One region of the Spiractinospora alimapuensis genome, then DNA from elsewhere that is predicted to be linked to it. Evidence: riboswitches for the same ligand, from Rfam matches in the RefSeq annotation. Region 1 holds a riboswitch; the other holds the start of a gene.
The links. Region 1 has a riboswitch for cobalamin ahead of metE (5-methyltetrahydropteroyltriglutamate--homocysteine S-methyltransferase). Riboswitches for the same ligand answer to the same signal wherever they lie in the genome.
Positions count from the first base shown of each region.

Region 2: another riboswitch for cobalamin. It lies ahead of J4H86_RS02325 (ABC transporter substrate-binding protein); the one in region 1 lies ahead of metE (5-methyltetrahydropteroyltriglutamate--homocysteine S-methyltransferase).

Region 1 covers NZ_CP072467.1:3,216,022-3,221,117, forward strand. Annotated here, with positions in the region: gene J4H86_RS14830 (hypothetical protein) at 69-596, shown strand; gene J4H86_RS14835 (arsenic resistance protein) at 593-1,558, shown strand; cobalamin riboswitch at 1,669-1,901, shown strand; gene metE (5-methyltetrahydropteroyltriglutamate--homocysteine S-methyltransferase) at 2,040-4,331, shown strand; gene J4H86_RS14845 (DMT family transporter) at 4,727-5,096, opposite strand, start outside.
Region 2 covers NZ_CP072467.1:515,923-521,018, reverse strand. Annotated here, with positions in the region: gene fabG (3-oxoacyl-ACP reductase FabG) at 1-110, shown strand, start outside; gene J4H86_RS02335 (ABC transporter ATP-binding protein) at 255-1,052, opposite strand; gene J4H86_RS02330 (FecCD family ABC transporter permease) at 1,052-2,122, opposite strand; gene J4H86_RS02325 (ABC transporter substrate-binding protein) at 2,168-3,193, opposite strand; cobalamin riboswitch at 3,258-3,440, opposite strand; gene J4H86_RS02320 (hypothetical protein) at 3,512-3,928, shown strand; gene J4H86_RS02315 (RNHCP domain-containing protein) at 4,008-4,388, opposite strand; gene J4H86_RS02310 (hypothetical protein) at 4,746-5,096, shown strand, end outside.

The DNA of each region.
Region 1 (5,096 bases):
CAGCCGACCTCGTCCGGTTGTGGGAACGACAGCCCTGTTCGGAGGTACGGGACGAACTCCGGAGCCGAGTGACGGCGCGGTTACGTGCCGCCCGGGAACGCGTTGAGGAGTACGAACGCTTCCAGGTCTTCTTGCGGGGCGCGCTCGAGAGCCTGGAGCGCCCCGCGGACACCGAGAAGGGCTGTGGAGCGGACTGTCCGTGCGTGAGCCCTCCCGAGACTCCGCCCGCCGGCGTCGTATCCCTGCCACTGCTGTCCGCCGGCGCCGCCCCGAGCTGCTCTCTGGGCGACACCGCGCTGACCCAACGGCTGGAGCGGTGGCGTGGGCTGCTGGTGGACGCCGAGCCGTACCCTGGACCCCGCGGCCGGGTTTGGGCGCTGCCGATCGAACACGCCGGTGCCGTGGCCGAGCTCGCGGCGGCGGAGACCGCGTGCTGTCCGTTCCTGGAGCTGCGCATCGACTTCACCCCAGAGACGGTCCGTCTGCACGCGCGTCTGGCCCCCGAGGTCGCCCCCGATCTCGACGGCAGGACCGCGGAGGCGGTGCGCTGGCTGACCGGCGGACCGGACGAGGACACGGAGGACGCACGACCATGACGATCGCGGAGCGGCTGCAGTCGGTCCTGGTGGCCGGCGCCGCCGCCGCGGGGCTGGGCGCCGGCCTGCTCCTTCCCGTGAGCGACGCGCTCGGACACGTGGTGCTGCCCGCCCTGGTGCTGATGGTGGCGGCGGTCTTCGTGCAGATGGACGCCTCCCGGATACGGGAGACGCGCAACGGCGGGCCCGTCGTCGCCGCGAGCCTGGTCCTGAACTTCGTGTTCACCCCATTGCTGGCCTGGGCTCTGGGTGCCGGGCTGCTCGGCGGCGCCCCCGACCTCCGCATCGGTCTCCTACTGCTGTTGGTCACCCCCTGCACCGACTGGTACCTGGTCTTCACCGCCGTGGCGCGCGGCCACACCGGAATCGCCGCCGCGCTGCTGCCGGTGAACCTGGTCCTGCAGCTCCTGCTCCTGCCGGTCTACGTCCTCCTGCTGGGTGGTCCGGCGACGTTCGTGGACGCGGGGACCCTCGTCGAGTCCGTACTGCTCGTGTTGGCTGTGCCGCTGCTCCTCGCGCTGGGCGCACGGTGGGGAGCCACACGGCTGCGCGGGCCCGAGTGGCGGGACCGGGTGCTGGTCGGCCCGGCGGGACACCTCGTCCTCCCGCTGCTCTACGTCGCGGTGTTCGCCATGTTCGCGTGGCAGGCCCGGACGGTGGCCGACAACGGAGGGGAGCTTCTCGCGCTGCTGCCACCCCTCGCCGTGTTCTTCGTGGTCGCACCCCTGGCGGCCTGGGGAGCCTCCCGACTGCTCCGCCTGCCGGGGGACCAACGGGTCACCCTGATCATGACAACGACGGCCCGCAACTCGCCGATCGCGCTGGCGATCGCCGTGGCGGCCTTCCCGGATCGCCCACTGATCGCGGTCGCGCTGGTGGTGGGCCCCCTCATCGAGCTGCCGATCCTCGCGCTGCTCAGCCAGGTCGTTCGCGTCCGGGATCGCCTCTCCGTCGCCACGTGACCTCCCGGGTGGGCCCCGCGCGGCGCTCCGGGCCCGATGGCGCTGGTCGGACGCGCCTCTCTGCCCACGGTGGCGGCTGCCCGGGGGCGACCGAGGTCGGTTTGCTAGGGTCGAAAGCGCCGTGGGTTTCCCGGTGCCGAGGTCACGGCCTCGGAACTGGGAAGGCAACAGGGAACCCGGTGTGAGTCCGGGACTGCCCCGCAGCGGTAAGTGGGAACGAAAGCTGTCACCGCCAAGGCGGTAAAGCACTGGGTCTTTTGGGCCCGGGAAGCGGCAGCCGGTAGGAACGGGCGTCACGCCCCCGCCCACGAGTCCGAAGACCTGCCCGTGGCAAGCGGTCACCACCCGGTGCCCGCTTGAGTCCGAGCCTCGCGGGTGGGCACGACCGAACACACGGGTCCGCAGCGACCCCCTCGGCCGTTTCCTGGCAGCCCTCCCGCGAGGCCCGCGCTCGTCGAACGAGCTCGCGAGGAGAGAGCAGTTGAACGCACCACAGCGCATCGGCCCCACCGTCCTCGGATATCCCCGTGTGGGACCCGACCGGGAACTCAAGGCGGCGTTGGAGAGCTTCTGGGCCCAGCGAGTGGACCACGCCGAACTTCTCGAGGTCGGACGCCGTCTGCGCACCGACGCGTGGCAGCGCATGTCCGAGGCGGGACTGGCGTCCGTCCCCGTCAACACCTTCTCCCATTACGACCACGTGCTCGACACGGCGCACCTGTTCGGCGCCCTCCCCGAACGCCACACCGCGCTGGGCGGGTCTGAGCTGGACACCTACTTCGCCGCCGCCCGTGGCGCCGACGACACCCCGGCGTTGGAGATGACCAAGTGGTTCGACACGAACTACCACTACCTCGTGCCGGAGCTCAGTCCTGACACCCGGTTCACCCTGCACGGGACGAAGCCCGTGGACGAGACGCGCGAAGCCCGTGGGCTCGGGTACCGGCCCCGCCCGGTGGTGCTCGGGCCGGTCACGTTCCTGCTGCTGTCCAAGCCGAGCTCGGACGCGCCGGCGGGCTTCTCGCCCCTGTCCCTGCTCGACCGGTTGCTCCCGGTGTACGTCGACCTCCTCCGGGCACTCCAGGAGGCCGGTGCGGACGTCGTCCAACTGGACGAACCCGCCTTCGCCGCCGACCGATCCCCGGCGGAGCTGGACGCGCTGAGGCACACCTATCAGCGGCTGGGGTCGGAGGTACGGCGTCCCGGAATCTGCGTGGCCACCTACTTCGGACCACCCCGGGAGGCGCTCCACGTGCTGGCGCGCACTCCGGTGGAGGCCCTGGCCGTGGACCTCGTGTCCGACCCCGACACGGTCGACGCCCTCGCCACCGAACCCGCGCTGCGGGATAAGGAGATCGTGGCGGGAGTCGTGGACGGGCGCAACATCTGGCGCACGGACGTGGACACCGCGCTCGGCCGCGTGGCCCGCCTCCTGGGCAGCGCCGACCGGGTGAGCGTCTCGACGTCGTGCTCCCTCCTGCACGTGCCCTACGACGTGGAGCGCGAGACCGCCCTCGACCCACGTGTCCGGTCCTGGCTGGCCTTCGCCGACCAGAAGGTACGCGAGGTGGTACTGCTGGACCGCGCGCTGCACGAGGGACGTGACGCCGTCGACGCCGACCTGGCCGCCGCCCGGGCCGTCGTGACCGACCGGACCCGTGCCACCGACCTGCGCGACAACACCGTACGCGCGCGGCTCGAGGCACTGCGGCCCGAGGACGCGCGACGCGGAGACTACGCGGTCCGCGCGGCCGCCCAACGCGACGCGCTACGGCTACCGCTCATGCCCACCACCACGATCGGTTCCTTCCCCCAGACCCAGGAGGTGCGCAGGGCCCGCGCCGACCATCGGGCGGGCCGGGTCGACGCCGACGCCTACCGACAGGTGATGCGCGACGAGGTCGAACGCGTGGTGCGGCTCCAGGAGGAGATCGGGCTGGACGTCCTCGTCCACGGGGAGCCCGAACGCAACGACATGGTGCAGTACTTCGCCGAGCAACTGGGCGGGTTCGCCGCCACGGAGCACGGCTGGGTACAGTCCTACGGCTCACGCTGCGTGCGACCGCCCGTGCTCTACGGCGACGTCACCCGCGGCGGCCCGATGACGGTCGAGTGGGCACGTTACGCGCAGTCCCTCACCACGAAACCCGTCAAGGGCATGCTCACCGGGCCGGTCACCATCCTGGCCTGGTCCTTCGTCCGGGATGACCAGCCGCTGGCCGACACCGCTCGGCAGGTCGCGCTGGCGATCCGCGATGAGGTCCACGACCTGGAGTCCGCAGGGATCCGGATCATCCAGGTGGACGAACCCGCGCTGCGCGAGTTGCTGCCGCTCCGCTCCGACGAGCACAAGGCCTACCTGGACTGGGCGGTGACGGCCTTCCGGATGGCGACCTCGGGCGTCGCGGCGTCCACACAGATCCACACCCACCTGTGCTACTCGGAGTTCGGCGAGGTCCTGCCGGCGATCGACGCGCTCGACGCCGACGTGACCAGCATCGAGGCGGCGCGGTCCCGGATGGAGGTGCTCGACGACCTCAACGACGCCGGGTTCTCCCGGGCCGTCGGCCCAGGCGTCTACGACATCCACTCCCCACGCGTCCCCGGAGCGGCGGAGATCACCGACCTACTGCGCACTGCGGTGGACGCGGTTCCGGTCGAGCGTCTGTGGGCCAACCCCGACTGCGGCCTGAAGACCCGCGGCTACCCCGAGGTGGAGCCGGCCCTACGCCACCTGGTCACCGCCGCCGAACGCATCCGCGCCGACCGGTAGCCGACACCGACGCCCCGCCGTACGGCCATGCCCGCGGCGGGGCGTCGGTCCCGGCCACGGCGAGGGGCGGGAAGCCACAATGGACAGTCGCCCGAACCAGTCGGCCCCACCCACCGCAGGTCTACCCACAGGCTGTGGACGACGCGCGCCCCGAGCCGCAGCGGGATAGCCTGCTGACACCGCCCCCTGGGTGCTTCGACCCGACCAGCTCCGGAGGTCGGTGCTGGTCGGGTGACTGGACCCAGGTATGCGCGTGAAGCCCCGTCACCACCATTTCCGCGACACCATCCGGGAACACCGAGTACGTCACCAACCACGCGCGTGGCCACGGTCCACCGGTCCCGCCCCACCCAGCACAGTCCGCTGTGGGACGGGACCCATTCGGACACCGCACCTCACCACAGTTGGATCGCCAAGGCACCGCCCACGAGCAGGCAGAGCCCGGAGCAGCGGGCGCGGGTCAGCGCTCGTTGGGGGAGACGGAACAGGCCGTACTGGTCGATCGCGGCCGAGGTGAGCTGTTGGCCGGCCACAGTGAGGGCGACGGTCACCGCCGCGCCGACCACCGGGATGAGCAAGAACGTTCCGGTCACGTACCCCACCGCGCAGGCCGCACCCAGCCATCCCCACCAGGGCATCCGGCGCAGCGGCCCCAGTCGTGGACGCGGGGTGCCCCCCGCTACGAGCAGCACCGCCAACGTCACCGCGATCGCCAACGTCGCCACCGTGAAACTCACCGAAGCCACCGCGAGAGGCTCTGCCACC
Region 2 (5,096 bases), 2.7 Mb from region 1:
GAGTCGGCCAACCCGAAGACATCGCACACGTGGTGGCCTTCTTCGCCTCCCCCGACGCCGGATACGTCACCGGACAGGTCATCTACGCCTCAGGCGGAGCCGAGGGGTGAGGGCCTCCACAGCCCAACGCCTCCTCACAGCCGTTGATCTTGTCGTGAGCGATAACCTCAGCACCCTCCCTCTGCGACAACGACACGATCGATGACGGAGGAATCCGGGAGGGGAGACCGCGCTGGGGGTACCACCTGCCCGCCTCAGTGCGGAACGCTCGGTGGGTGGAACCAGAGGTGCAGTCTCCCGGTTGTGGGATGGGTGGTGACGTCCGCCTCCACTCCGTAGACCTCGGCGAGAAGCGCAGGGGTGAGTACCTCCTCGGGGGTGCCTGCGGCGACGACGCGGCCCTCATGCAGCACCACCAGGTGGTCGCAGAACGCTGCCGCGAGATTGAGGTCGTGCAGGGCCGCCAGGACGGTGAGGCCGGAGTGTTCGACCATCGCCAGGAGTTGCAGGGCGTGACCCACGTCGAGGTGGTTGGTGGGTTCGTCGAGGACCAGCAGGGAGGGTTCCTGGGTCAGGGCCCGGGCGAGGTGGACGCGTTGTTGTTCGCCACCGGAGAGGGTGTGCCAGCGGCGGTGGGCGAGGTCCGCGAGGTCGACCTGTTCGAGCTGGTGCGTCGCGATGGCGACGTCGGTGGGGGAGTCCCCGCGCAGTGCGGTCCGATAGGGCGTCCGGCCGAGAAGCACCACGTCGAGCACACTGAGGTCGACGTCGGTGTCGGATCGCTGCTCGAGGAACGCCAGCCGACGGGCGAGGGCTCGGCGCGGCAGCTCGTGGACGTTGTCGGGGCCGATGTGTACGACGCCCTCGTCCAGGTCGCCCAGGCGGGCGAGTCCACGCAGGAGCGTCGACTTTCCCGACCCGTTCGGGCCGAGCAGGCCGGTGAAGCTACCGACGGGGACCTCGACACCGACACCGTCGAGGATGTGCCGGCCGTCCACGGACCAGGAGACGTCGACGGCCGTGAGTGGTTCGCCGTGGGCGAGGTGTGTCATCAGCGATCGACCTTACGTTTCAGAATCCACAGGAAGACCGGCACGCCCAACATCGCCGTCATGATGCCCACGGGCATCTCTCGCGGCGCGAACGCCACACGCGCGACGACGTCGACCCAGATGAGGAACGTCGCACCGACCAAGGCCGACAGCGGCAGAACGCGCCGGTGGTCGGGGCCGACCAACGCGCGCACGCCGTGTGGGATGAGCAGGCCCACGAAGCCGATGGCTCCCGATCCGGCGACCAGGACACCGGTCACGAGCGCGCACACCACCAGCAGCACCCACCGGACGCGGTGGACACCGATCCCGAGGCTGGTGGCGGTGTCCTCGCCGAACGCGAAGGCGTTGAGCGGCCGGGCGACGACACCGCAGACGAGCAGCCCGACCAGCACGGCCGCAGCCATGGTGTACACGCTGGGCAGCCGCGCCGCCGCCAGCGAACCCGACAGCCAGAACTGCGCCTCCTGGGTGGCGTGCGGGTCGGCGACCCACACGATCAGGAAGGAGGTCAGGGCGGAGGAGAAGGCACCGACCGCGACCCCGGCGAGGATCATGCGCGTCGGGGTGAGCCGGCCCGCGCGTTGACCGAGGGCGAGAACGAGCACGAACGCAATCAAGGCGCCGACGAACGCGCCGCCGGCCACGCCGAGTCCGCCGACACTGAGGCCGGCGACGATCACCGCGACCGCCCCGAGAGACGCACCCGAAGAGATGCCGAGGAGGTAGGGGTCGGCCATCGGGTTGCGGGTGAGGGTCTGCATGACGGCACCGACGACCGCGAGCCCGGCACCGACCAACGCCGCCGCGAGCACGCGCGGCAGCCGCATCTCCCACACGAGGTTGGCGCGCAGGTCGGTGATGCCGTCGACGCCGTAGAGCCCCAGGGCGTCGCTTCGCACCCAGGAGAGGCCGAGCCGGTCGGTCAGGACGGTCCACACCTCACGGACGGACAGGTCGCTCTGCCCAATGGCGACCGAGACGACGACCGACCCCCCCCAGCAAGACGAGGGCGACGGGAAGCACGATGCCCAGCGATCGGCCTCTCCCCGCCAGCGCGTCATGGCCATGAGTGGGTTTGGTACCGCGCTGGGCGGATCGCGCGGTCGACAGGCTCACTGGCCGGTCTCGTCAGTGAGGCGCGCGCTGATCGTCTCGATGGCGGTAGCGTTCCGCAGCCCCGGGGTGGTCTGGGAGAACGGAAGGACGATGACCGCGTCCTCCTGAAACGCGCGCAACTCCCGCAGCGTCGGGTCGTCCTCGACGAACTCGAGCATGTCGTCGGCGTCGCCCCCACCGAAGTCGGCCACGACGACCAGGTCGGGGTCCCGCTCGACGACCTGCTCCCAGTTCGTACCGGCCCAGTGCCCGGGAAGGTCGTCGAAGGCGTTGTTGACGCCCAGTTCACGGAGGATCATGCCGGGAGCTCCGCAGCATCCGCCGGCGGTCGGGCCGTCGTCGGTGCCCATGTCCCACCAGAAGACGTCCAGGTCCCCAACATCGTCCGGGAGGTTGGCGCGTACCTCGGCGAGGATGTCCTCCTGTTCGGCCACGACCTCCTCCGCGCGGTCCTCGGCACCGAGCAGGGCGCCCACCTCGCGCAGCTCGGTCCAGATCTCGTCGAACTCCAGCGGCCGCTCGTCGTCACGGTCGGGGCAGCGGCCGGGAGCGAGGTAGGACTGCACACCGAGGTCACGCAGTTCCTCCCGCGTGGCGACGCCACCGTCCTCCCGGAACGCGCTCGGGTACACCGCGTAGACGAAATCCGGCTCGGTGTCGAGGATCGTCTCGGGGCTTGGATAGTCCTCTCCGCCGGGATGGATGATGTTGAGCTCCTCGGCCGTCTCCCGGAGCTCCTCGTCCATCCGGTCAAGATCGCCGACCGCGCCAACGACGCGGTCCTCGGCACCCAGCTCGATCAGGTTCTCGATCGCGCCGGTGTTCATGGCGAAGACCCGCTCGGGCGGATCGTCGAACCCCACCTCGAGGCCGCAGTTGTCGACCGTGGTGCCAACTCCGGAAGCACCGTCGTCGTTCTCGGCGGCCTGATCGGAACCGTCGCCGCATCCCGAGAGCAGGACCGCCAGGGCCACCACCGTCGCGGGCACCCGCCAGGGACGCCGAGAACGGGGGCCTCGCACAACGGGAGGTTGGACAGAAATACGCGCACACACGGCCAGGGACCGCCTTTCCACGCCTCGTGGATGGACCGGACATGCCGTGGCCGGTCTCCTGGCTGACGGGTCAAGCGGTCACGCGGCGTCTTCCCGGACCACACCGTGGTCCAGTGACCCCCTCGCGGGGAGCACGTGCCCTTCCCGATCACAGTGGCGAGGGCCGCACCGGTTCTTCACCGGTTTCCCGAACACCACGGCGCGGACGAGCCTACCGAGGGGGCGTGCCCACCCCGTCGGCCGGGGTGCGCCCGGTCGACGCGGCGCCGTGGATAGCATCGCCGGATGACGGACGTGCGTGCGTTCCGGCGTGCCTGCCACACGGCGGCCCGCCGCACAGGGGGCAGGGTGGACGAGTTCCGTCTGTCCCTCGGTGTGACGCCCAACTTCCACCAGGGTGTCATTGCCTACCGGGAGTCCACGGTCGCCGTCGTCTGTCGGCGCGACTCGCCCACGCTGGCGGTCGCGGAGCCGCGACCGATTGATCTCGCCGGCGGCGTCAGGGAGTCGGGCCCGCTGGCGTTCCTCGAAACTCCCACGCTGGCCACCGTCCTGGCGGAAATGCCCGGTTTCCGGGTGTTGCTGCCGTCCGAACTCAAAGGCCCCTTCGACGCCACGGCCTGGCCCGATATCGACCCACAGGACGTCACGTACTGGCGGCCCCGCGATCTCGGCGAGGCCCTGTTCAACTACTGGGACTGACGCTCGCCGCTCGGCGGCGCACCCCGCCCTGGCTGGGGCGGCCACGTCGAGTGACCGCCCCAGCCGATCACCCGTCCCCTCAGAGCTGTGTCAGCCGTTCCATCGGGAACGGCGGCTGGGCGAGTGGGCGGGTGGCGGTGCGCATCAACATGAGTGGGTTGTCGTCGCCGGCGCTCCGGTTGGCCACGAGCGCGTCGCAACCGGCGCAGCGGTGGATGATGACCCACTCCCCGTCGCCACGTACCGCGATGGCGATGGGTTCCATGCCCGCGCCGCAGTCGGCCGCGCGGTCGCCCGAGGTGTGGGCGTCCACGTGCTTGCTGTACAGGCAGTTCGGGCAGTGGTTGCGGTGCCGAGTGCCTGACGCCCGGGTGGGGACGTCGAGTCGGCAGTGCACGCAACGGAAGCTCTCCGGCTCCCGGTGTCGGCGCGTGCGGATGGTGTCGCGTCGCTTGGACACTGTGAGGTGACTCCTCATGACTGGATCGGCGGGTACACACGAACGCGCCGCGTCACGAGGGGGAACACCGGTTCCGGGTCAGGCGGTCGGTGTCCTCCACACGTTGACGACAGCGCTCCGCACCCGGATGACCCCCGTGCACCTCGATCTACACATGCGACAACACACTCTTTCCACTCAGCGAATCGGAATCACGACGAACACGCCGAGCTTGGCTCCGCGCCACCCCCATCTCACCCTCCACGGACGATTCGGGCAATCGATTTTCTTCCTGGTCGCGTATGGGGAGCGAGAAGCCCGTCACACTGACACCTCACCATCTTCATCAATTAAGTTGAGTGCCCTATACTCAACTCCATGAGAAACGCAGCCACATCAGGAGTTCTCAGGGAACACGTCGACACGGCCACACCACCCCCCGAGGTCACACGGGTCGACTACGGCCGGGAGGGCCACGATCTCGTCGTCACGGTTTCGATGACCCCACGTCCGCACCGGGGCGAGGTCGCGGTGGTCCGCGACGGCGACGCCCTACTCGTGGTGTCCACGGCCGACGGTGCGCTGGTGACCACGGTTCCCGTGGACCACGCCGTGCGCTGGGACCGCCTTCGCGTCGACGCGACCACCGAGGGGCTGCGCATGCGCGCCCCCTTCGCCGGACCACGTCCACTGCGGGTCACACCCCGCACCCGACCACGGGGACTCTGG